DNA from 4 places in the Ramlibacter sp. 2FC genome. Region 1 is predicted to be linked to each of the others. Evidence: predicted binding sites of a transcription regulator. Region 1 holds the regulator's gene; each other region holds the start of a gene.
The links. The regulator sigma-54, encoded in region 1, starts transcription at its own class of promoters, with help from an activator protein. The targets are predictions, from matches to a motif close to TGGCANGNAANCTGCTTT.

Region 1 (5,921 bases):
CGCGGCCGCGGCCGGCCACGCCGGCGGCGGCGATGCGCTCGCCATAGGGCGGGTTCAGCAGCATCACGCCGGGCCGCTCGCTGGGCGGCATGCGCTGCAGCGCGTCGCCGCCGCGCAGCTGCACGGCATGGCTCACGCCGGCGCGCTCGGCGTTGCGCTGGGCGAAGTCGACCATGCGGTGCGCCACGTCGCTGCCGAACACCGGCGCCACGGGGGCATGGACGGCGGCCTGGGCCTCGGCCTTGAGCGCCTGCCAGACATGGGGCTGGAACGGCAGCAGCTTCTCGAAGCCGAAGCGCCGCAGGCCGCCGGGCGCGATGCCGCAGGCGATCTGCGCGGCCTCGATGGCGATGGTGCCGCTGCCGCAGCAAGGGTCGTACAGCGGCAGGCCGTCGGCGCACTGCTGGTCCCAGCCGCTGGCCGCGATCATGGCGGCGGCCAGCGTTTCCTTGAGCGGCGCCTCGCCCTTGTCCTCGCGCCAGCCGCGCTTGAACAGCGGCTCGCCCGAGGTGTCAATGTAGAGCGTGGCCTGGTCCGAGGTCAGGTGGGCATAGATGCGCACGTCGGGCCAGCGCGTGTCCACGTCGGGCCGCACGCCGCCCTTGTTGCGGAAGCGGTCGGCCACCGCGTCCTTGATCTTGAGCGCTGCGAAGTTCAGGCTCTTGAGCGGGCTGTGCTGGGCCGTGATCTCGATCTTGAAGCTCTGCTTGGTGGTGAACCAGATCTCCCAGGCCACGCCGGCGGCCGCCTCGTAAAGGTCGGCCTCACCGCGGTAGGGGCGCTGCGCCAGCTGCACCAGCACGCGCTGCGCCAGGCGGCTGTGCAGGTTGAGAAGCATCGCGTCGCGCCAGGAGGCGCGCGCCAGCACGCCGCCGCGGCCGGTCAGCAAGTCCTGGCCGGTAAGACCGGTCAGTGCATGCACCTCGTCGGCCAGCAAGCCCTCGACGCCGGCGGCGCACGGAAGAAAAAGTTGTAGTTGATTCATGTATTGAGCGCCGCCGGGCCGCCCCAAGGCGCGAAGGCCCCCTCGGGGGGCAGCGCAGTACACGCAGTGACAAGCGTGGGGGCCATCCTTACAGGGCTTTTCTGAGGTTGGCGGGCGCGATGCGCAGCGCCTCGCGGTACTTGGCCACGGTGCGGCGCGCGCACTCTATGCCCTGCTCCTTGAGCATGTCGGAAATCTGGTTGTCGGACAGCGGCTTCTTGGGGCTCTCGGAGGCGACGAACTGCTTGATCAGGGCGCGCACCGCCGTGCTCGAGGCGTTGCCACCGGCCTCGGTGCCCAGGGCCGAGCCGAAGAAATACTTGAGCTCGAAGGTGCCGTAGGGCGTGGCCATGTACTTGGCGGTGGTGACGCGCGAGATGGTGGACTCGTGCAGGCCCAGTTCGTCGGCGATCTCGCGCAGCACCAACGGGCGCATGGCGAGCTCGCCGTGCACGAAGAAGCTCTTTTGCCGCTCGACGATGGCGTTGGCCACGCGCAGGATGGTGTCGAAGCGCTGCTGGATGTTCTTGATGAACCAGCGCGCCTCCTGCAGCCGCTGCTGCAGCGCCTGGTGGCCCTCGCCGCGGCCACCGCGCAGCGCGTTGGCGTAGATGTCGTGCACGCGCAGGCGCGGCATCACGTCGGGGTTGAGCTGCACGCGAAACTGCGGCTGCGAGGCGCGTCCGGTCTTGACCACGATCACGTCGGGCACCACCACCTGGCGCTCCACGTCGACGAAGCGCCGCCCGGGCTTGGGCTCGAGCCGGGCGATCAGGGCGATCGCGGCGCGGATCGCGGCCTCGGGCTCGCCGCACAGCTGGACCAGGCGGCGCATGTCGCGCCGCGCCAGCAGCTCGATGGGCTGGGCGCAGATGCGCAGCGCGGTGCGCGCCACCGCGTCCTCGGGCGCCTCGGCCAGGCGCGCACGCAGCTGCAGGCTCAGGCATTCGGCCAAGTTGCGCGCGCCCACGCCGGTGGGCTCCAGCGACTGCAGCAGGTACAGCGCCAGCGTGAAGCGGTGCACCAGCTCCTCGAACTGCTCCAGGTCCTCGCGCCCGGCCAGGCTCTCGGCCAGCGACTCGAGCGAGTCCTCGAGGTAGCCGTCGTCGTTGATCGACTCGATCAGGAAGCGCAGGACCGCACGGTCCAGTTCGGACAGGCGCAGCGCCAGGGCCTGGCGGTGCAGGAACTCGGTCAGCGACTCCTGGCTGCGCGCCAGCTCGCCGGCGTCTGCCACCTCGTCGTCATCGCTGTGCTTGCGCGCCGGCGCATCGCCGCCCCACTCGCTGTCGTCGGGTGCGAGCTCCACGCTGCCATCGCCCTCCCAGCTCTCGGTGCCGTCGAGCTCGGCCTCGACTGTCGCCGCGGGCCCCTCGTCGGCACCCGTGCCGACGGGCTCGGCCGCGGCCTCGGACAGGCGATCTCCGGCGCTGGGCCCGGCGTCGGCCTGCTCGAGGCCGTAGTCCTCGCGCGGCGCCTCGTCGTTGGCCAGCTCCAGGAAAGGGTTCTCGTCGAGCATCTGCTCGACCTCCTGGCTCAGCTCCAGCGTGGACAGCTGCAGCAGGCGGATCGACTGCTGCAACTGGGGCGTGAGCGCGAGGTGCTGCGAAACGCGCAGCGAGAGACCCTGTTTCATGGCACGGCCTGTGGCGCTTACATGCGGAAGTGCTCGCCCAGGTACACGCGGCGCACTTCGGCGTTGTTCACGATCTCCTGCGGCGTGCCCTGGGCCAGCACCCGCCCCTCGCTGATGATGTAGGCGTGGTCGCAGATGCCCAGCGTCTCGCGCACGTTGTGGTCGGTGATCAGCACGCCGATGCCGCGGCTCTTGAGGAAGGCGATGATGCGCTGGATCTCGATCACGGCGATCGGGTCGATGCCGGCGAAGGGCTCGTCGAGCAGGATGAAGCGCGGCGAGGTCGCCAGGGCGCGCGCGATCTCGACGCGGCGCCGCTCGCCGCCCGACAGGGCCACGGCCGGCGAGTCGCGCAGGGGCTCGACGCGCAGGTCCTGCAGCAGGTCCGTGAGGCGGCGCTCGATCTCCGCGTCGGCCAGCGGCTTGCCGTCGGCGCCGCGCTGCAGCTCGAGCACGGCGCGCACGTTGTCGGCCACGCTGAGTTTGCGGAAGATGGAAGCCTCCTGCGGCAGGTAGGACAGGCCCAGGCGCGAGCGGCGGTGGATGGGCATGTGCGCCACGGCTTGGCCGTCGATGCGGATCTCGCCCGCGTCGGCGCGCACCAGGCCCACGATCATGTAGAAGGAGGTGGTCTTGCCCGCACCGTTGGGGCCCAGCAGGCCCACGACCTCGCCCTTTTTCACCGACAGCGAGACGTCGTGCACGACCTTGCGGCTGCCGTAGGACTTCTGCAGCTGCAGGGCCTCGAGCCGCCCGTCGCCGGCGGCCTCATGCGACCCGGTGGCCGCCGGGTGGGAGCGCGCCACCGCCGTCACGGGCGCTCCCCGCCCAGGCTGGTGCTGGGGCGCAGGTTCGGCGTCCCCTGGGGCGCTGCCGGCGCCGAGGCGGCCGATCGCGGCGCCAGCATGGCACGCACGCGGCCGCCGGGTGCGGCGGCGCCGCTGGCGCCGGCCGGGCGCGGCGTGCCGTCCACGGTGAAGACCTCGGTGCTGTTGTTGTAGACGATCACGTTGCCGGTGATCTCGTCGTTCAGCGTGCTGCCGCGGTAGCGCCGCAACTCGGCGCGGCGGGTGAAGCGCACGCTGTCGGCGCGCCCGTCGTAGTCGATGACCTCGCCCTCGCCCTCGATGTACTCGTCGGGCGCGCCGCGCTTCTGGCGGAAGAAGGCGCGCTGGCCGGCTTCGGCGGTCAGAGTGCCGTACTGGCGCCCCTCGGCGTCCTGGCGCACGTCCAGCCGCGCGCCGCGCATGACGATGGTGCCCTTGGTCACGACCACGCGCCCGGTGAAGGTGCTGGTCTGCTTCTGGTCGTCGTAGCGCAGCGTATCGGCCTCGATGTTCATGGGCTTGTCGCGGTCGGCACGCTCGGCGGCCGCAGGCAGCGCGCAAAGGACCAGGGACAGGGCGAGCAAGTGCTTGGCGTAGGGCGTTTTCATAAGGGCATGAATCTTGCTCGATTGTAGCGGCGCAGGCCGCGGAGACCTGGCGCCGCCGCATGAAAAAGCCCGCATCGCGGGCTTTCGACATGACCTGGCCGCGCGCTCAGCGGCCCTTGCGCGTCTCGTCGACCAGGTAGTTGACCACCTGCAGGGCGCGCTCCATGCTGCCGGCCAGCGAGCCATCGGTGTAGTAGCGGCCCGCGATGCCCAGCGAGGGCACGCCCTCGACCTTGAAGGCCTCCTGCAGCTGCACCGCGCGGCGCAGCTTGCTGGCCACGCCGAAGGACTTGTAGACCTCGGCAAACTTGGCCTTGTCCAGGCCCTGCTTCTCGGCCCAGGCCAGGATGGTCTCGTCGCGGTTCAGCGCCTGGCGCTCCACGTGCACGGCGTGGAACACCTTGCGGTGCAGCTCCTCGAGCTTGTTCATGGCTTCCAGCGTGTAGTACAGGCGCTGCTGCGGCGCGAAGTCGTCGCGGAAGGCCACCGGCACGCGGCGCACGCTCACGTCCTTGGGCGCGGCCTTGACCCAGGCGTCGAAGGCCGGCTCGAAGGCGTTGCAGTGCGGGCAGCTGTACCAGAAGAACTCGATCACCTCGACCTTGCCGGCCCCGGTCTCGACCGGCACGCGCTTGTCCAGCTCGATGTAGTCCTTGCCCTCGCGCGGCTTGAAGGCCTGGGCCGAGGAAAGGGCCGGGACACCCGCCAGCGCGACTGCGGCCGCCCCCATGGAAAATTCACGACGTTTCATTGATTGATTCACTCCTGTTCCTCACAGAGCCCGGCCGGTGGCCGAAGTTCCTCAGCGCTGCACGCGCACCAGGGCCGCCTCCACGCCGTTGCCCTCCAGCCGCTCCTTGAGGCGCTCGGCGGCATCGCGCTGGTCGAACGGGCCCACGCGCACTCGGTAGACCGTGCGGCCGGCCTGCTCGCGCTCGCTCACGCGCGCCTCCACGCCCATCAGCGAGAGCTTGGCACGGTGCGCCTCGGCGTCCTCGGGGGTGCGGAAGGCGCCGGCCTGCACGAAGTAGCTGAACGGGTCGGCCGTCGCGGCGCCCGCCTTGGCGCGCGCCAGGTCGCCCAGCGGGTCGGCCGAGGCGGCCGGCCGGCTCGCCGGCGGCTTGGCGGCGGGCGCCGCGTTGGGACCCGCGCCGCGCAGGATGGGGATCTCGGGCGCCGGCGCCGGCGTGGCCGCAGGGGCCGGCGCGGGAACCACGGCGCCGACGGGACCGCTGGCCGCGGGCGGCGCGGAGCGCGCCGGGCTCTTGCCGTACAGCGGCGCGTTCGGGTCCCAGTCCTTGTTCTTCCTGGCCTCGGCCGCGTCCTGGTCGGCCGAGCGCGGCTGGTTCTTGTTCAAGAAGGGCACGGGCATCTTGGTCACGTAGATCGCCACAGCCAGCGCCACGCCCAGACCCACCAGCAGGCCGACGATGAAACCGAGGAAGGTTCCGCCTTGTTGCTCTCGTCTCATCTGGGCCCTCACATCTTGCTCGGAGCCGACACGCCGAGCACCGCCAGGCCATTGTGCAGCACCTGGGCGGTCGCGGCGACCAGGGCCAGGCGCGCGCGCTTGACGGCCTGGTCGTCGACCAGGATGCGCTCGGCGTCGTAGTAGCTGTGGTAGCTGGCGGCCAGCTCGCGCAGGTAGAAGCTCACGTCGTGCGGCGCGAAGTCCTGCGCCGCCGCGGCCAGCATCTCGGGGTACTTGGCCAGCTGCAGCATCAGGGCCTGGGCGGCCGGGCTGTCCAGCGCCCCGAGCTCGGCGTCCTTCAGCGCGGCCAGGTCGCCGCCTTCCTTGTCCTGCCAGGCCGCGAGCACCGAGCAGATGCGCGCGTGGGCGTACTGCACGTAGTAGACCGGGTTGT
Region 2 (5,921 bases), on a different contig from region 1:
CCTCGAGCACGGCCGGATCGGGCGCGCCGGGAGGCGCACCGTAGGCCTGGGGCAGCTCGGGCGCGGCCAGGCCCGCCAGGCGCGAGGCCAGGCCCAGTGATGCCACATGGGCTTCGTAGAGCGGCGCCATCTGCGGCCCCAGGGTCAGCAGGCCGAAGCGGGGGCCGTGCAGCAGGGCCATCAGGCAGGCCGCCTCGGTCATGCCGATCACCGGCCGGGGGCTGAGCGCGGCGCGCGTTTCGGCCAGGCCGCAGTCGAGCGAGATGGCGATCAGCACCGCGTCGTGCTCAGGGCCATGCCGGCGTGCCATCGCGAGCACCTGCTCGGCCGCCGCCGGCAGCTGGTCGGACTGGGTCACGGCGCGCGGGCCTTCGCTGGCCGTGAGCGCCGTCAGATGATCGGCGGGGCCCAGCAGCGGCCGCGCCGAGGCCGCGAGCCGCTCGGTGATGTTTTCCGAACTGTTGGGATTGATCAGCAGCAGCTGCAATTCAAGACTCCATGTCCAGAAACACCGCCTCGAGGTCGGCCTCCACCGCCGCGTCGTCGAGCGAGACGCCATGCTCGATGTGGTCCAGGTGGGCCAGCATCAGCTGCTGCGCGTGCGCCAGGTCGCGCCGCGCGATGGCGTCGATGATGTCGGTGTGCTCGTCGGCGCGGCAGCTGGCGGCCGTGGGCGCGTCGAACAGCAGGATGATGAGGCAGGTCAGGGTGCTGAGCTCGCGCATCGAGCGCACGTAGGCGAAATTCCCCGCCAGGTCGGCCAGCAGGCGGTGGAACTCGCCCGACAGCCGGATCACGGCGCGCCGGTCGTCGCGGCGGCGGGCCTCGAGCTCGATCTCCTGGTGCTGGCGCAGGCGCTCCACTTTTTCGGGCGTGAGGGTCTTGACCAGGCGCTGCAGCACCGCGGGCTCGATCACGCGCCGGGCCTCGAACACGTCCATGGCGCGCTCGGGCGTGGGCTTGGCCACGAAGGCGCCGCGCTGGGGGTACAGGTCGACCACCTGCTCGTGCGCCAGCCGCGCCAGCACCTCGCGCACCCGCGTGCGGCTGACGTTGAAGATGTTGGCCAGCCGGTCCTCGCCCAGCTTGGTGCCCGGGTGCAGGCGGTGCTCGAGGATGGCCGCGTAAATCTTTTCGTAGATCTCGTCGCTTGCGGCCTCGCGCTCGTTGCGGGGGGCGGGGGGCTTGGCTCTGGCTTGGTGCGGCATGGGGGCGTGCTTCGGTGGGGCGGGTGCCGGCGCAACGCCCCTGCATGGTGCGGGCGATGCCTTGGGCGCATGGCAGTGGCTCGGACGAGGGACTCCAGGAAGTTGGGGGCAGCGTCGGCGCTGGCTGGCCGTGCGGCAATGATGCGGCGCAGCGTTTTTGTTGACATCAGTGTAAACACTAGATGTGACATTGAAGTTTTCGATGATTATTCGTTTGCGCGCCGGAAATCGTCCAACTTGGTGCGAAATCCATGGCACAGGAATTGCAAGTTGTTGGGAGTTTTGATGAATATTTTTCTCATGTTTGTAAATCATATTGCTGACAATGTGTCGGACTCGTCGAGCCGGTCTCTGCGTGGAGGCGGCCATGTCTGAGGCCTTCGACCTGGTCGTGCGCCACGCCCGCGTGGCCACCGCCAGCGATACCTTCGAGGCCGACCTCGGCATACGCGACGGCCGCATCGTGCAGATCGGCACCCAGCTGCCCGCCGGCGCGCGCGAGATCGACGCGGCCGGCCGCGTCGTCACCCCCGGCGGCGTCGACGCCCATTGCCACCTGGACCAGCCCATGGCTCCGCCGGTGCGCATGGCCGACGACTTCGACAGCGGCACCCGCGCCGCCGCCTGCGGCGGCACCACCACCGTGATTCCCTTCGCCGCCCAGGAAAAGGGCCAGTCGCTGCGCGCCGCCGTCGCCGACTACCACCGCCGCGCCGAAGGCCGTGCCCATGTGGACTACGCCTTCCACCTGATCGTCAGCGACCCCACGCCCCAGGTCCTGGGCGAGGAATTGCCCGCCCTGATCCGCGAGGGCTACAGCTCGTTCAAGATCTACATGACCTACGACGAGCTCAAGCTCGACGACGGCCAGATCCTCGACGTGCTGGCCGTCGCGCGCCAGCACGGCGCCATGGCCATGGTCCATGCCGAGAACGCCGACTGCATCGCCTGGCTGACCAAGCGCCTGGAAGCGGCCGGCCAGACCGCGCCGCGCTTTCATGGCCTGAGCCGCCCCATGCTGGTCGAGCGCGAGGCCACCCACCGTGCCATCGCCCTGGCCGAGCTGGTGGACACGCCCATCCTGGTCGTCCATGTCTCGGGACGCGAGGCGGTGGAGCAGATCCGCTGGGCGCGCGCCCAGGGCCTCAAGGTCTTCGCCGAGACCTGCCCCCAGTACCTGTTCCTCTCCGCCGAGGATCTGGGCATAGACAACAGCTACCTGGGCGCGCGCTGCGTCTGCAGCCCGCCGCCGCGCGACAAGGCCAACCAGCAGGTGATCTGGGACGGCCTGGCCGACGGCCTGTTCACCGTCTTCTCCTCCGACCACGCGCCCTTCAACTACGACAGCCCCGAGGGCAAGAAGCCCGGCGGCCAGGAGGTGGCCTTCCGCCACATCCCCAACGGCATCCCCGGCATAGAGACGCGCATGGCGCTCTTGTACTCCGAGGGCGTGCTGGGCGGGCGCATCACCCTGAACCGCTTCGTCGAGCTCACCGCCACCAACCCGGCCAAGGCCTATGGCCTGCACCCGAGGAAGGGCACCATCGCCGTGGGGGCCGACGCCGACCTGGTGGTCTGGGACGAGGGCGAGCGCACCATACGCAACGCCGATCTACACCACGCGGTGGACCACACGCCCTACGAGGGCCAGCGCCTGCGCGCCTGGCCGGGCCTCACGATCGCGCGCGGCGAGGTCGTCTGGGACGGCCAGGACTTCCGGCCGCCGTCCCGGCCCGGGCAGTTCCTGGCCTGCGGCGCGCCCACGCTGCTGCCCAGGGTCGGTGGGGCAACGGGGAGCGCCGCATGAAGCTGCTGCTGATCAATCCCAACATTTCGGACAGCGTGTCGGACCTGATCCGTGCCGAGGCCCAGCGCAGCGCCGCGCCCGGCACCGAGATCGAGGTGCTCACCGCGCCCTTCGGCGTGGCCTACATCGAGACCCGCTTCGAATCGCTGATCGGCGCCTACGCCACCGCCCAGCTGGCGGCCGAGCACCATGCGGGCTACGACGCGGTGGTGGTGGCGGCCTTCGGCGACCCGGGCCTCACGGGCCTGCGCGAGGCCCTGCCGGTGCCGGTGACCGGGCTGACCGAGGCGGCGCTGGCCAGCGCCCACCTGCTGGGCAACCGCATCTCGGTGATCGCGATCTCGCAGCGCATCCAGGCCTGGTACCGCGAAGTCATCACTTCCTATGGATTCGGCCCGCGCCTGGCCAGCATACGCGCGCTGGACCGGCCTCTGGCCAGCATAGGCGGGGTGCAGGAGGAGCACGCCCAGGCGCTCCAGGCCCTGGCCGAGCGCGCCGTCGACGAGGACGGCGCCGAGGTCATCGTGCTGGCCGGCGCGCCGCTGGCGGGCCTGGCGCGCCAGCTCAAGGGCCGGCTGCCGGTGCCGGTGGTCGACGGCGTGTCCAGCGCCGTGCGCCACGCCGAGACCCTGGCCGCGCTGCAGCCCGGCCAGGCCCGGCGCGGCAGCTTCGCTCCCCCGCCCGAGAAGCCCAACCGCGGCCTGCCGCCGGCCCTGGCCGCGCTGCTGGCCGCCGGTGCGCAGCGCCGCGCCGCCCAGCCTTGATCACCCCGCTTCACCACTGACACAGACCACCCACGAAAGGATCCACACCATGAACCGCCTGTCCTCCGTTTCCCGCCGTTTCGCTCTCGCCGCCTGCGCCGCCGCGACCCTGGCCGCTGCCCCGGCCGCATTCGCCCAGCAGAAGCTGCAGATCGCCGGCAACTTCGCCACCGAGCATCCCAGCAGCGTCGCCGTCGACCAGGTGTTCAAGAAGGAGGTCGCGCGCCTGACCAACAACCAGCTGCAGGTCGACGTGTTTCCCGCCATGCAGCTCGGCGGCGCCAAGGAGAACATCGACGCCGTGCGCTCCGGCACCCTGGCTCTGACCTGGGTCGGCGGCGCCTTCCTCTCGCGCATCGTGCCCGAGCTCGAGGCCGTGAGCCTGCCCTTCGTGTTCCGCGACCGGGAGGCAGCATTCCGCGTCATCGACGGCCCGGTGGGCCACGCCATCGACCAGAAGCTGCAGGCCAAGGGCTTCGTCTCGCTGGGCTGGATGGAGCTGGGCTCGCGCAACATCACCAACAGCCGCGGCCCGATCAAGACCATGGCCGACCTCAAGGGCCTGAAGCTGCGCCTGCAGCCCAACGAGACCCACCTGGCCTCGTTCCGCGCCCTGGGCGCCAACCCGGTGGCCATGGACGTCAAGGAGCTCTACTCGGCGCTCGAGCAGCGCGTGGTCGACGCCCAGGAGAACCCCTACACGGTGATCAGCGCCAGCCGCTACAGCGAGGTGCAGAAGCACCTGTCCAACAGCGGCCATTTCTTCGACTTCATCGCCGTCGTGGCGAGCAAGAAGGCTTTCGAGCAGCTCAAGCCCGAGTACCAGAAGGCCGTGCGCGAGGCCATGGCCGCCACCATCGCCCACCAGCGCAAGCTCGCCATCGAGAGCGAGGCCAAGGCCCTGGCCGAGCTCAAGGGCAAGATGACCCTGACCGAGATCGCGCCGACCGCCCTCGAGGAGATGCGCAAGGCCACGGCGCCGGTGATCGAGGAGGTCAAGAAGCGCGCCGGCGCCGAGCTGGTGAACCAGGTGCTGGCCGAGGCGGCCAAGCGCTGAGCGCGGACTGCCGTCAGGACATCCCATGAATGCAATCACAATGAGCATGGCGCCCGCGCCGGCCTGGCCCGACCGCGTGCTGCGCGGGCTGGACCAGGCGGTCACCGGCCTGCTGCTCGCCGCGGTGGCCGCGATGGTGGGCGTGGTGTCGGCCCAGGTCGCGCTGCGCTACGGCTTCAACCGCTCGATCGACTGGGCCGACGAGATCGGCCGCCTGGCCTTCGTCTGGTCCATCTTCCTGGCGATTCCGCTGGCCGTGCGCCAGGGCGGCCACATCGGCATCGACATCGTCTCCGACAAGCTGCCCGAAGCCTGGCGCGGCGCGCTCAAGCGCGCCGGCGCCGCGGTCTGCGCGCTGATGATGTTCGCCATCGCCTGGGCCGCCCTGGGCGTGGCGCGCGAACAATGGGACGAGCTGATGGCCACGCTGGACTGGAGCGTGGGCTGGTTCATCGTGCCGGTGGGCATAGGTGCGCTGCTGTCCGCGCTGCACCTGCTGCGCATCGTGGTCGTCGGGCCGCCCGCCGCCCAGCTGGGAGCGGCCGAATGAGCACGCTGGTCATCCTCGGCTTCATGCTGCTGGCCCTGCTGGGCCTGCCGATCGCCTTCGCCATGGGCGTGGCCTCTTTGCTGGCCCTGTGGCTGAGCGGGGTGGACCTGTCCATGGTGCCGCAGCGCATGATGCACTCGGTCAACTCCTTCCCGCTGATGTCGATTCCCTTCTTCATGCTCGCCGGCGAGCTGATGATCAAGGCCGGCATCGTGGAGCGGCTGATCTCCCTGGCCAATACGGTTGTGGGGCGGGTGCGCGGCGGCATGGCCCATGTGACCATGCTGTCGGGCGCCGGCCTGGCCACGGTGTCGGGCGCGGCGGTGTCGGACGCGAGCGCGCTCTCGTCCATCCTGGTGCCCTCGCTGTCCAAGATCTACGACAAGGGTTTCGCCACCGCCATCGTCGCCGCAGCCGCCAACCTGGGCCCCATCATCCCGCCCTCGGGCGCGATGATCGTCTACGCCTTCATGGCCGGCTCCTCGGTCTCGGTGGGCGGCATGTTCATGGCCGGCGTGCTGCCGGGGCTGATCAT
Region 3 (5,921 bases), on a different contig from region 1:
GACGAAGGTCGGGCAGCTCGACAGGCTCAGCGTGGGCTGGGCGATGTAGCCCGAAGGGTTGGCGCGCACGGCCTGGCCGAAGGCCTCGATCTCGGCCTGGGTGGCGGCCGGGCCCACCAGCATGCCGTAGCCGCCGGCGCCGTGCACCTCCTTGACCACCAGGTCCTTGAGGTTGGCCAGCACGTACTTGAGGTCCTCGGGGTCGCGGCACATCCAGGTCGGCACGTTGCTCAGGATGGGCTTCTCACCGAGGTAGAACTCGATCATCTTGGGCACATAGGGATAGATCGACTTGTCGTCGGCCACGCCCGTGCCCACGGCATTGCAGATCACCACATGGCCCTTGCGGTAGGCCTCCATGAGCCCGGCGCAGCCCAGGGTGGAGCCGGGCCGGAACACCTGCGGGTCCAGGAAGTCGTCGTCCACCCGGCGGTAGATCACGTCCACCTGCTTGGGGCCGCGCGTGGTGCGCATGTAGACGAAGTCGTCCTTGACGAACAGGTCCTGGCCCTCGACCAGTTCCACGCCCATCTGCTGCGCCAGGAAGGCATGCTCGAAGTAGGCGCTGTTGTACATGCCGGGCGTGAGCACCACCACCGTGGGCTCGGCCGTGATGGCGGGGCTGGACGCGCGCAGGGTCTCCAGTAGCAGGTCGGGGTAATGCGCGACCGGCGCCACGCGGTGCGCGCTGAACAGCTCGGGGAACAGGCGCATCATCATCTTGCGGTCCTCCAGCATGTAGGAGACGCCGCTGGGCACGCGCAGGTTGTCCTCGAGCACGTAGTACTCGCCCTCGCCGCGCGCGTTGGGGGCGCGCACGATGTCGATGCCGCTGATGTGAGAATAAATCTGGTTGGGCACGTCCACGCCCATCATCTGCGGACGGAACTGCGCGTTGTGCATGACCTGGTCGGCGGGGATCACGCCCGCGCGCAGGATCTCCTGCTCGTGGTAGACGTCGTGGATGAAGCGGTTCAGCGCCGTCACGCGCTGCACCAGGCCCTGCTCCATCCCGGCCCACTCATGGGCCGGGATGATGCGCGGGATCAAGTCGAAGGGGATCAGCCGCTCGGTGCCCGCGCCATCTTCATCCTTGGCGCCATAGACGGCAAAGGTGATGCCCACGCGGCGGAAGATCATCTCCGCCTCTTCGCGGCGCGCCCTCATCACGTCGGCGCTCTGGCGCGACAACCACTGGGCGTAAGTCCTGTAGTGCTCGCGGACCTCCGACCCCAGTGACTGAACCTGCGATTGCGACTGTGACTGCGACTGCGTCTGACTCTGCGCCGCGCCCTGCCCCTGGCTTTGCGACTGGCTCTGCCCGGCGGGGGCCAGCGTGGTGTACATCTCGTCGAATTTCTGCATGCCGCTTTCTCCTGCCGTCAGGGTAGCAAGTTCTGGGCCCGCGCGCGATAGTTCATCAGTCGGGCAGACGGTGATGCCAGTATCGCGCAGCCTGCTCGCGCTCGCAGCGCACCAGGCCGGGGGCGCTGCTGGACCAGCGCGCCGCACCGCAGCCAGCGGACTGGATGACGCGGATGTTTCGCTCGCTGTAACGCCCCATCACTGGCGCGGCCGGATGGCCGAAGCGATTGCGGTAGCCCGCCTGCACCAGGGCCAGCCGAGGCTGGACCGCGTCCAGAAACGCCGGCGTCGACGAGGTCTTGCTGCCATGGTGGGGCACCAGCAGCAGGTCGGCGCGCAGCGGCGCGGCAGCCGCCACCAGCCGGGCTTCCTGGGCCGCCTCGATGTCGCCCGGCAGCAGCGCGGCGTGACGGCCGTTGTCAATGCGCAGCACGCAGCTCAAGGCGTTGGATTTCTGCGTCAGGCCCTCGTCGCCCGGCTGGGGATGCAGCAGCTCGAAACGCACGCCGTCCCAGTCCCAGCGCTGGCCCGCCTCGCAGCGCGAGGCTGGTCGCAAGGCCTGCAGTTCATGGTCCGCCGCCAGCGATCCGGTCAGTGCCGCCTGCGGCTGCATGGCCAGCACGGCGCGCGCACCGCCGGTGTGGTCGGTATCGCGGTGGCTCAGCATCAGCGTGTCGACACGCTCGCCCAGCGCCCGCAGCAAGGGCACCAGCACGCGGTGGCCCGCGTCGCTTTCGGCAGAGAAACGCGGCCCGGCGTCGTAGACCAGCGTGTGGCTGGCGGTGCGCACGATGACGGCATTGCCCTGGCCGACGTCGGCGGCCAGCAGTTCGAACTGGCCCGCCGCGGGACGCGGCGCCTGCCACAGCAGCGCCGGCAGCAGCAGAGGCAGGCCCAGCACGCGCAGCCGCCAGGGTAGGCGCATGGCCAGCAGGGCCCCGCCCGCGACGCCCGCCGCGCCGGCCCACAGCGCCGGCGCAGGCGTGGACAGCGTCGCGAACGGCAGGCCGGCCAGCCACTGCAGGCCGGCCGCCAGCGGGCGCAGCGCCGCGGCCGCCATGTCCCACAGGGGCGGCACCAGCACACCGCACAGCGCCAGCGGCGTGAGCACCCAGGTCACCCAGGGAATGGCGATCAGGTTGGCCAGCAGGCCGACCAGAGAGACTTGGCCGAACAGCAGCAGCGACAGCGGCGTGAGCGCCAGGCTCACCACCCATTGCTCGCGCAGCAGGGTCGCCGCCGCGGCGGCCGCGCGCGCGGACAGGCTGCCCGCCTCGGACCAGGGGCGATCGAGATCCGCGGCCTCGTCCCCGCGGGCCTCGACGCGGGCCGCGAACAGCACGCCCACGGCGACGAAGCTGAGCCAGAAGCCGGCCTGCAGCAGGGCCCAGGGATCGATGGCCACCACCACCGCGCAGGCCAGCAGCCAGACCAGCGGCCAGGGCCATTGCCGCGCCGTCAGGCGCAGCGCGCTCACGGCGAGCAGCATCCACACGGTGCGCTGGGCCGGCACGCCCCAGCCGCTGAACAGCGCATAGGCCGTGGCCAGGGCCACGCCGCCGAGCAGTGCCGCCTGCGGCGCGGGCAGCCACAGGCAGCAGCGCCAGCCCCAGCGCGCGGTGCGCCGCCACAGCGCGCCCACCCCCGCCATCGCCACCCAGGCGAACAGCGTGATGTGCAGGCCCGAGATGCTCATCAGGTGGGCCACGCCGGTGGCGCGGAACATGTCCCAGTCGGCCCGGTCTATCGCCCCCTGGTCGCCGGTCACCAGCGCCGCCAGCACGCCCGCGCGGCGCAGCGCTGCATCCGGCGCCTCGTCCGAGCCGGCGGACCCGAGGCGCGCGAAGATGGCGTCGCGCACCGTCTGGCGCGCCCGCTCCAGCGGATGGCGCCAGGTCTCGCCCAGGCGCTGCGGCGGCGGGTCCTTGGGCCCGGCGCGCACGTAGCCGCTGGCCTGCAGGCCCTGCTCCCAGAGCCAGAGCTCGTAGTCGAAACCATGGGGGTTGAGGTTGCCGTGCGGCGCCTTCAGGCGCAGGCGCAGCTGCCAGCGCTCGCCGGCGCGCAGCTCGGCCGGCTGGCGCTCTGGCGAGGCCGCGCCGTCCGACACGCCGCCCCACCAGCCCAGGTAGAGCTGGGGCGGCAGGCTCACGGGCGCCTGGTCCAGGCGGGCCGACTCGACCTCGAAGCGAAAACGCAGGCCGCCTTCGTTGCGCTGCGGCATGGCGGCCACCACGCCGCTCACGTCGAGGTCGCGCCCCTCCAGCGCCGGATCCAGCTGGCGCTGCGCGATGGCGCCGGCACGCAGCCCGGTCAGGGCGAAGCCCATGGCCAGGGCCGCGCACAGCAGCCAGCCTAGGCCCCGCGCGCGCAGGCCGCTCGAGCCGGCCAGCAGCAGTGCCGGTAAGAGCCCAACGGCGTAGGCCCAGGCGGGCCAGAGCGCGGGCTGCTGCAACTGCAGCGCCGTGCCCATCACAAAGCCGGCCAGCGCCGGCCCCAAGCCGCCGGCGCGCGCGCCCTCCGCTGTGCTGTGCGTTTCCTGCATGAATGGATGCCGAACCGGCCTGAAGACTTGTGCGTCGGCTGGCTCGGGTCTTGCTAGTATGCCTGTGCGGCTGCCTTCCGCACAGCCGCCCAAGGAAAGCGAGACGCGCATGTCCATTCACGTCGCCCTGAGCCACGTCACCCACTACCAGTACGACCGCCCGGTCGGCCTCGGCCCGCAGGTCGTACGCCTGCGCCCGGCGCCGCATTGCCGCAGCGAGGTCATCTCCTATTCGCTGCGCATAGCGCCCGGCACGCATTTCATCAACTGGCAGCAGGACCCGTTCGCCAACTACCAGGCCCGCCTGGTCTTTCCGGACAAGACCACCGAGTTCAAGGTCACCGTCGACCTGGTGGTCGAGATGGCGGTCTACAACCCGTTCGACTTCTTCCTGGAGCCCGAGGCCGAGCACTTTCCGTTCAGCTACAGCGCCGCAACCAAGCAGGAGCTCGGCCCCTACCTCGCCACCGAGCCGCTCACGCCCCGGGTCAAGGCCTATCTCGACAAGGTCGACCGCAGCAAGATGCGCACGATCGATTTCCTGGTCAAGCTGAACCAGCAGCTGCATGGCGACATCCGCTACCTGATCCGCATGGAACCCGGCGTGCAGACGCCCGAGGAAACGCTGGCCAAGGCCAGTGGCTCCTGCCGCGACTCGGGCTGGCTGCTGGTGCAGCTGCTGCGCCATTGCGGCCTGGCGGCGCGCTTCGTCTCGGGCTACCTGATCCAGCTCACGCCGGACGTCAAGGCGCTCGACGGCCCCAGCGGCACCGAGGTCGACTTCACCGACCTGCACGCCTGGTGCGAGGTCTACCTGCCCGGCGCGGGCTGGGTCGGCCTGGACCCGACCTCGGGCCTGCTCGCGGGCGAAGGCCATGTTCCGCTGGCCTGCACGCCGCAGCCATCGAGCGCCGCCCCGGTGGAGGGCGCGGTCGATGAATGCGAGGTGACGTTCAGCCACCACATGCAGGTCACGCGCATCCACGAGTCGCCGCGCGTGACCAAGCCCTACACCGAGGCCCAGTGGGAGCAGGTCATGCAGCTGGGCGAGGCGGTGGACCGGCGGCTGCAGGCCGGCGACGTGCGCCTGACCATGGGCGGCGAGCCCACCTTCGTCTCGACCTCGGACCGCGACGCGGCCGAATGGAACACCGACGCGCTCGGGCCCACCAAGCGCGGCTACGCCACCGAGCTGGTGCAGCGGCTGCGCGAGGAATACGGCCAGGGCGGCTTCCTGCACTTCGGCCAGGGCAAGTGGTATCCCGGCGAGCAGCTGCCGCGCTGGGCGCTGTCGATCTACTGGCGCGCCGACGGCCAGCCGCTGTGGCACAACCCGGCCCTGTTCGCCGACGAGCGCGAGCCGGCGGCCTACACCAGCGAGGACGCGCAGCGCTTCACCCAGGCGCTGGCGCGCAGGCTGGGCCTGTCCGACGCCCACATCGAGCCCGGCTACGAGGACGCCTGGTACTACCTGTGGCGCGAGCGCCGCCTGCCCGTCAACGTGGACCCGTTCGATTCCAAGCTGGACGACGAGATGGAGCGCCAGCGCCTGCGCCGCGTGTTCGGCCAGAAGCTCGACGCGGTGGTCGGCTACGTGCTGCCCCTGCAGGCCAATCCGCAGGACGGTTCCGACCCGGCCCTGGCGGGCACGGCCTGGTCCACCGGCCCCTGGTTCTTCCGCGACGGGCGCATGTACCTGATGCCCGGCGACTCGCCCATGGGCTACCGGCTGCCGCTCGACTCCCTGCCCTGGGTCAGCCAGGCCGACTACCCCTACCTGGTCGAGCAGGACCCCTACGCGCCGCGCGCGCCCCTGCCCCAGGCGGCCGAGCTGCGCGCCCAGTACGCCCCGCTGACGCCGGGCGGCGGTTTCGCCGAGGGCGGCACCGTGGCCGTGCAGGGCCAGGGCCACGCGCCGGGCGCAGGCCCGCGCGGCGCCCAGCGCGCCAACCTGCTGGGCCAGGCCCAGCCCTCGCACGCCAGCGCCGCCGCCGCCCATCTGCCGCAGCGCGGC
Region 4 (5,921 bases), on a different contig from region 1:
TGCAGCTCGCCGCCCCATTGGCGCGCACGGTAGATGCCGTCGCGCAGGCCCAGCACCAGGCCGCCGCTGGCGGCCGGCGCGATGCAACCGGGCTCCTGAGGCAACTCCCAGCGCTCGACGGCGCCGCCGGCATCGGCGCGCAGCACGCTGCGCCGCGCGATGTCGATCCAGTACAGACGCTGCTCCACGGGGTGCCAGAACGGGGATTCGCCGAGCTCGCAGGGCTGGTCCACGAAGGTCTGCCAGGAAGTCATCGCACGGCCTCCACCTCGATGCGCATCTGCGCGCTCATGGTCTCACCGGGCTGCAGCACGCGCAGGCCCAGGTCCTCGGCGCGCTGGCCGGCCGCGACCAGGTTGGCGGCGTTGTTGACATGGCTGACCGGCTCGATGGCGACGGTGTCGCGCGCGCCGTTGGTGAACACGACCAGGCAGCCGAGGTCGGAGCGGATGCGCATGCGCAGGGCCTCGTCGCGCAGCTGGACCAGGCCGTCCCAGCCGTCGAAGCAATGGTCCAGGTCGAGCGAGGCGCAATCGGTGTCCAGGCCCTGCACGCTGGCGCGCCGGGTCGGCAGCTTGTCCTCGCCCATCTCCCAGCGCCCCTGGGCCTGGAAGGCAATGTGGCTGCCCGGGCGCTTGACGAAGAAGGGATGCCAGCCCAGGCCGGCCGGGACCGGCTGTCCGGCCTGGTTGCTGAGGCTGAGCCTGAGCTCCAGCGCATCGGGCGTCAGGCGGAACTCCTGGGTGCTGGCGAAGGCGAAGGGCCAGGCGGCGTCGGGCAGGTGCTGGTAGGCGAGCCTGGCCGACTGCGCGTCGGCCGCCAGCACCTGCCAGGGCTGCTGCCAGCCCACGCCGTGGATGGCGTGCGGCTCGGGCGGGTTGTTGGCCGCCAGCGGGTAGCTCTGGCCCTGCCACTGCAGCAGGGCCTGGGCTATGCGGTTCGAATAGGGCACCAGCGGGTAGCTGGCGGACTGGCGCGACGTGGCGAGCTGGGCCGCCGGCTGGCTGCGCAGCACCGGCAGCTCGCCCAGCCAGAGCCCGACGATGCAGCCGCCCAGGGCAGGGGCGATCTCGCAGCGCAGCCGCTCGCTGGACAGTTGGAGGGTATGGGTCATGGACGGTATCGGATGAAATCTGGCCGACGCATTGTGCACGCAGGCCCTGCCGGGCGCTCCAATGGAAAAGGCCCGCCGGAGGCGGGCCCTGGATGCCGGGAACCGCCGGCCTGCCAGGGCAGGCCGCGGGCACGGATCAGCGGTTGTAGGCGGTTTCGCCGTGGGACGTGATGTCCAGGCCTTCGCGCTCGTGCTCCTCGCTGACGCGCAGGCCGATCGTGAGGTCGACGATCTTGTAGGCGATGAAGGACACCACGCCGGACCAGACGATGGTCAGCAGCACGGCCTTGGCCTGGGTCCAGACCTGGGCCGCGATCGAGTAGTCGGCGGCCGTCACCACGCTGGCGGTGACCCAGTCGGCCACGAAGCCCGGGCCGCCCAGGCTGGGCGAGTTGAACACGCCGGTCAGCAGGGCGCCGACGATGCCGCCCACGCCGTGCACGCCGAACACGTCCAGCGAGTCGTCCGCGCCGAGCAGCTTCTTGAGGCCGTTGACACCCCACAGGCAGGCGAAGCCGGCGATCAGGCCGATCACCAGGGCACCGCCGATGCCGACGTTGCCGGCGGCCGGCGTGATGGCCACCAGGCCGGCCACGGCGCCCGAAGCGGCACCCAGCATCGAGGCCTTGCCGCGCATCAGCGCCTCACCCACGCACCAGGCCAGCACGGCGGCGGCGGTGGCGACCAGGGTGTTGATGAAGGCCAGGGCGGCGAAGCCGTTGGCTTCCAGGGCGGAGCCGGCGTTGAAGCCGAACCAGCCCACCCACAGCAGCGAGGCACCGACCATGGTCAGCGTCAGGCTGTGCGGCGCCATGGACTCACGGCCGTAGCCGATGCGCTTGCCCACCAGGAAGGCGCCCACCAGGCCGGCCACGGCGGCGTTGATGTGCACCACGGTGCCGCCCGCGAAGTCGAGCGCGCCCCACTGCCAGATCAGGCCGGCCTTGGCGGTCATCGCGTCCACCACTTCCTTGCCGGTGTAGGCGTCCGGGCCCATCCAGAACCAGACCATGTGCGCCACGGGCAGGTAGCTGAAGGTGAACCAGATCGTCATGAACAGCAGCACGGCGGAGAACTTGATGCGCTCGGCGAAGGCGCCGACGATCAGCGCGCAGGTGATGCCCGCGAAAGTGGCCTGGAAAGCGGCGAACACGATCTCGGGGATCACCACGCCCTTGCTGAAGGTCGCGGCGTTGGCGAAGGTGCCGGCTGCGTTGTCCCAGATGCCCTTCATGAACAGCCGGTCGAAGCTGCCGAAATAGGCATTGCCCTCGGTGAAGGCCAGGCTGTAGCCGTAGATGAACCACAGCACCACGATCAGCGAGAAGGTGACCATGACCTGCATCAGCACGGACAGCATGTTCTTGCTGCGCACCAGGCCGCCGTAGAACAGGGCCAGGCCGGGCACGACCATCAGGATCACGAGCAGGGTGGAGACCAGCATCCAGGCGGTATCGCCCTTGTTGGGCACCGGTGCCGGAGCGGCGGCGGCTTCGGCCGGCTTGGCTTCGGCAGCGGCAGGCGCGGCCGCAGCAGCGGCGGCGGGCGCCGCTGCGGGAGCGGCTTCGGCGGGCTTGGCTTCGGCGGCGGCCGGTGCCGTCGCCGCCGGCGCGGCGGCAGGCGCCTGGGCCGACACGAGGCCGGCGCCCATCAGCAGGCTCAGGCCCAAGGCCAGGGAGGCAAGCAGTTTCTTCATGTCCGTGTTCTCTCGTCTTGTGCTTTATTCGGGAAGGACAGGCCGGGCGCGGCGCGCGCCAGCCGGTCCCGCAAATCTCACAATGCTTCCTTGCCGGTCTCGCCGGTGCGGATGCGGATCACCTGCTCGAGGTCGTAGACGAAGATCTTGCCGTCGCCGATCTTGCCGGTGCGGGCGGCACCCTCGATGGCTTCGATGACGCGCTCGACCAGGTCGTCGGCCACGGCGGCCTCGATCTTGACCTTGGGCAGGAAGTCGACCACGTATTCCGCGCCGCGGTACAGCTCGGTGTGGCCCTTCTGGCGGCCGAAGCCCTTGACTTCGGTCACGGTGATGCCCTGCACGCCCATGCCGGACAGGGCTTCGCGCACCTCGTCCAGCTTGAACGGTTTGATGATCGCTGTCACCAGTTTCATTTGGGGTTCCTCTCGGTTTGAAAGAGCGCGGCGCCGGGCGCCGCGCTGCTGTGGTCTGTGTTTACAGGGTCTTAGTGAGCGTCACGATCAAGGCGCTCTTGTTGACCGACTTGCTGGCATCGATGGCGTAGGGGTAGGACGCCTTCTTGTTGGCGCCGACCACCGCGCCGGTCAGCGAGACGCCGCCGCCGAAGTCGTAGGAGGCGCCAACGCTGTAGTCGGTGTAGTCGGCAGCGCCGGTGACTGCCTTGAAGTTGGTGAAGCCCACCGAGGCCTTCAGGGTCACGTTCTTGGCGACTTCCTGGGCATAGGCCAGGTTCAGGTAGCCCGTGCCCTTGCCGTCGTCGGTGGCCTTGCCGACGCCGAAGTAGCCGTCCGACACGGTGTGCGAGTACTTGGCCGTGAACGGGCCGTAGCTCACGGCACCGTAGAGCTCGGTGGTGTTGCCGAAGTTGTTGCCCGGGTACAGGTAGGCCAGTACGCCCACGTCGAAGCCCAGAGCGCCGGAGCTGAACTTGTAGCCGCCGTAGACGTCGCTCTCGAGGCTGTTGCCGCTCAGCCAGTCGACGCTGGAGTTCCAGTTGCCGACGTAGAAGCCGGTCCCGCCGAAGGCGTAGTCGAAGCCGCCCTGGATCGCCGGCTTGAAGGTCTTGGTCCGGCTCTGGTCCTGATCCTGTCCACGGAACTTGTAGTTGCTGGTGAGGCTGACGTTGGCGGTCAGCTGGGCGCTGGCCAGCATGGGCAGGGCAGCCAGGGCGGCAACGGCGAGAACTTTGGCGGACTTCGATGTCATCGACTTCTCCATTGGTAGGTTGTTGAAAGGAGCTTCTCAAACCAAGCATGGAACGTGCCAATTTGTCACAGGGCATGATCCGTGCACCCTGGCCGGCCTTGCCGCGTTTGACCACTAAGATGGTCCCGCACAAGGCACCAACAATGTGCATTACGCCACGATTTGCAGCAGAAAACCGTTCAATGCACCAGTCTTGGGAGGAAAGTATCCATGAGTTTGTCTTTGGTGCAAAGTCGCGCCGTTCTGGGGCTGGAAGCGCCGGCGGTCACCGTGGAGGTGCACTTGGCCAACGGCCTGCCGAGCTTCACCCTGGTCGGCCTGGCCGAGGTGGAGGTCAAGGAAGCGCGAGAGCGCGTGCGCTCGGCCCTGCAGAACGCGGGCCTCGAGTTCCCGCATGACAAGCGCATCACCGTGAACCTGGCGCCGGCCGACCTGCCCAAGGACTCGGGCCGCTTCGACCTGCCTATCGCCCTGGGCATCCTGGCCGCCAGCGGGCAGATAGCCGGCGCCCGCCTGGCCGGCCACGAATTCGCGGGCGAGCTCTCGCTGTCGGGCGAATTGCGCCCGGTGCGCGGCGCGCTGGCCATGAGCCTGGCCCTGCACCAGCAGGGCGTGGCTAGCCGCCTGGTGCTGCCGCCCGGCAGCGCCGAGGAGGCCGCCCTGGTGCCCGACGCCCAGGTGTACCGCGCGCGCCACCTGCTCGACGTGGTTCAGCAGTTTCTGCCCGCCCCCGCGGCCCCGGCCGAGGGCGAAGGCTGGGCCCGCGTGACGCCCGCGATTCCGTGCGAGGCCGCTCCCGGCCCGGACCTGGCCGACGTCAAGGGCCAGGCCGCGGCCAAGCGCGCGCTGGAGATCGCCGCCGCGGGCGGCCACAGCCTGCTGCTCGTCGGCCCGCCCGGCTCGGGCAAGTCCATGCTCGCCCAGCGCCTGGCCGGCCTGCTGCCGCCCATGACGGTGGTCGAGGCGCTGGAGAGCGCGGCGCTGGCCAGCCTGGGCGGGCGCTTCTCGCTGGCCCACTGGTCGCAGCGGCCTACGGCCAGCCCGCACCATTCGGCCAGCGCCGTGGCCCTGGTCGGCGGCGGCTCGCCGCCGCGGCCCGGCGAGATTTCGCTGGCCCACCACGGCGTGCTTTTCCTCGACGAACTGCCCGAGTTTCCGCGCGCCGCGCTGGAGGCGCTGCGCGAGCCGCTGGAGACCGGCCGCATCGCGATCGCGCGCGCGGCGCGGCGCGCCGAGTTCCCGGCGCGCTTCCAGATGATCGCGGCCATGAACCCCTGCCCCTGCGGCTACCTGGGCGCCGCAGGCCGCAGCTGCCGCTGCACGCCCGACCAGGTGTCGCGCTACCAGGGCAAGCTCAGCGGCCCGCTGCTCGACCGCATCGACCTGCATGTGGAGGTGCCGGCCCTGCCCGCCGAAGAGCTGCTGCGGGCGCCGGCCGGCGAGGGCACGGCCGCCATCCGCGAGCGCGTGGTCGGGGCCCGGCAGCGCGCGCTGGACCGCCAGGGCAAGCCCAACCAGGCGCTTCAAGGGCGCGAGATCGACGCCCAGCTGGCGCTCGACGACCAGGCCCTGCGCTTCACCCAGACCGCCGCCGCCCGCCTGGGCTGGTCGGCGCGCAGTACGCACCGGGTGCTCAAGGTCGCGCGCAGCATCGCGGACCTGGCGGGCGCCGCCGGGGTGGGCGCAGCCCATGTGGCCGAGGCCATACAGTACCGGCGGGCGCTGCGGCCGGCCTGACGCCGGGGCGGCGTCCCGAATCCCCAGCCGACATCAGGGGCTCGCGCCCGTGCGCCCCTGCGCCGCGCCGCATCGTGCTTTCATCTGCGCTGTGCGACCCGGATTCCGGCACCGCCGGCCGGGCGCACGGAGGCCTGCATGAGCCCCATGCGCAAGTTCTGGATC

Region 2: a site for sigma-54 is predicted at 1,461-1,478, ahead of hydA (dihydropyrimidinase). Genes of this name have one in related genera too.
Region 3: a site for sigma-54 is predicted at 3,947-3,964, ahead of FFS10_RS13755 (transglutaminase family protein). Genes of this name have one in related genera too.
Region 4: a site for sigma-54 is predicted at 4,062-4,079, ahead of FFS10_RS09250 (TorF family putative porin). Genes of this name have one in related genera too.

What each region holds. Positions count from the first base shown of each region.
Region 1 covers NZ_SCMM01000006.1:1,681-7,601, forward strand. Annotated here, with positions in the region: gene FFS10_RS04165 (THUMP domain-containing class I SAM-dependent RNA methyltransferase) at 1-985, opposite strand, end outside; gene FFS10_RS04170 (RNA polymerase factor sigma-54) at 1,074-2,621, opposite strand; gene lptB (LPS export ABC transporter ATP-binding protein) at 2,639-3,427, opposite strand; gene lptA (lipopolysaccharide transport periplasmic protein LptA) at 3,433-4,056, opposite strand; gene FFS10_RS04185 (thiol:disulfide interchange protein DsbA/DsbL) at 4,163-4,807, opposite strand; gene FFS10_RS04190 (SPOR domain-containing protein) at 4,859-5,527, opposite strand; gene argS (arginine--tRNA ligase) at 5,536-5,921, opposite strand, start outside.
Region 2 covers NZ_SCMM01000014.1:12,998-18,918, forward strand. Annotated here, with positions in the region: gene FFS10_RS08225 (aspartate/glutamate racemase family protein) at 1-487, opposite strand, end outside; gene FFS10_RS08230 (GntR family transcriptional regulator) at 489-1,208, opposite strand; gene hydA (dihydropyrimidinase) at 1,576-3,015, shown strand; gene FFS10_RS08240 (aspartate/glutamate racemase family protein) at 3,012-3,779, shown strand; gene FFS10_RS08245 (TRAP transporter substrate-binding protein) at 3,829-4,836, shown strand; gene FFS10_RS08250 (TRAP transporter small permease) at 4,862-5,386, shown strand; gene FFS10_RS08255 (TRAP transporter large permease) at 5,383-5,921, shown strand, end outside.
Region 3 covers NZ_SCMM01000029.1:35,569-41,489, forward strand. Annotated here, with positions in the region: gene FFS10_RS13745 (circularly permuted type 2 ATP-grasp protein) at 1-1,365, opposite strand, end outside; gene FFS10_RS13750 (DNA internalization-related competence protein ComEC/Rec2) at 1,421-3,907, opposite strand; gene FFS10_RS13755 (transglutaminase family protein) at 4,017-5,921, shown strand, end outside.
Region 4 covers NZ_SCMM01000016.1:58,985-64,905, forward strand. Annotated here, with positions in the region: gene FFS10_RS09230 (SMP-30/gluconolactonase/LRE family protein) at 1-254, opposite strand, end outside; gene FFS10_RS09235 (aldose 1-epimerase) at 251-1,114, opposite strand; gene amt (ammonium transporter) at 1,251-2,810, opposite strand; gene glnK (P-II family nitrogen regulator) at 2,888-3,226, opposite strand; gene FFS10_RS09250 (TorF family putative porin) at 3,288-4,019, opposite strand; gene FFS10_RS09255 (YifB family Mg chelatase-like AAA ATPase) at 4,230-5,756, shown strand; gene FFS10_RS09260 (NfeD family protein) at 5,895-5,921, shown strand, end outside.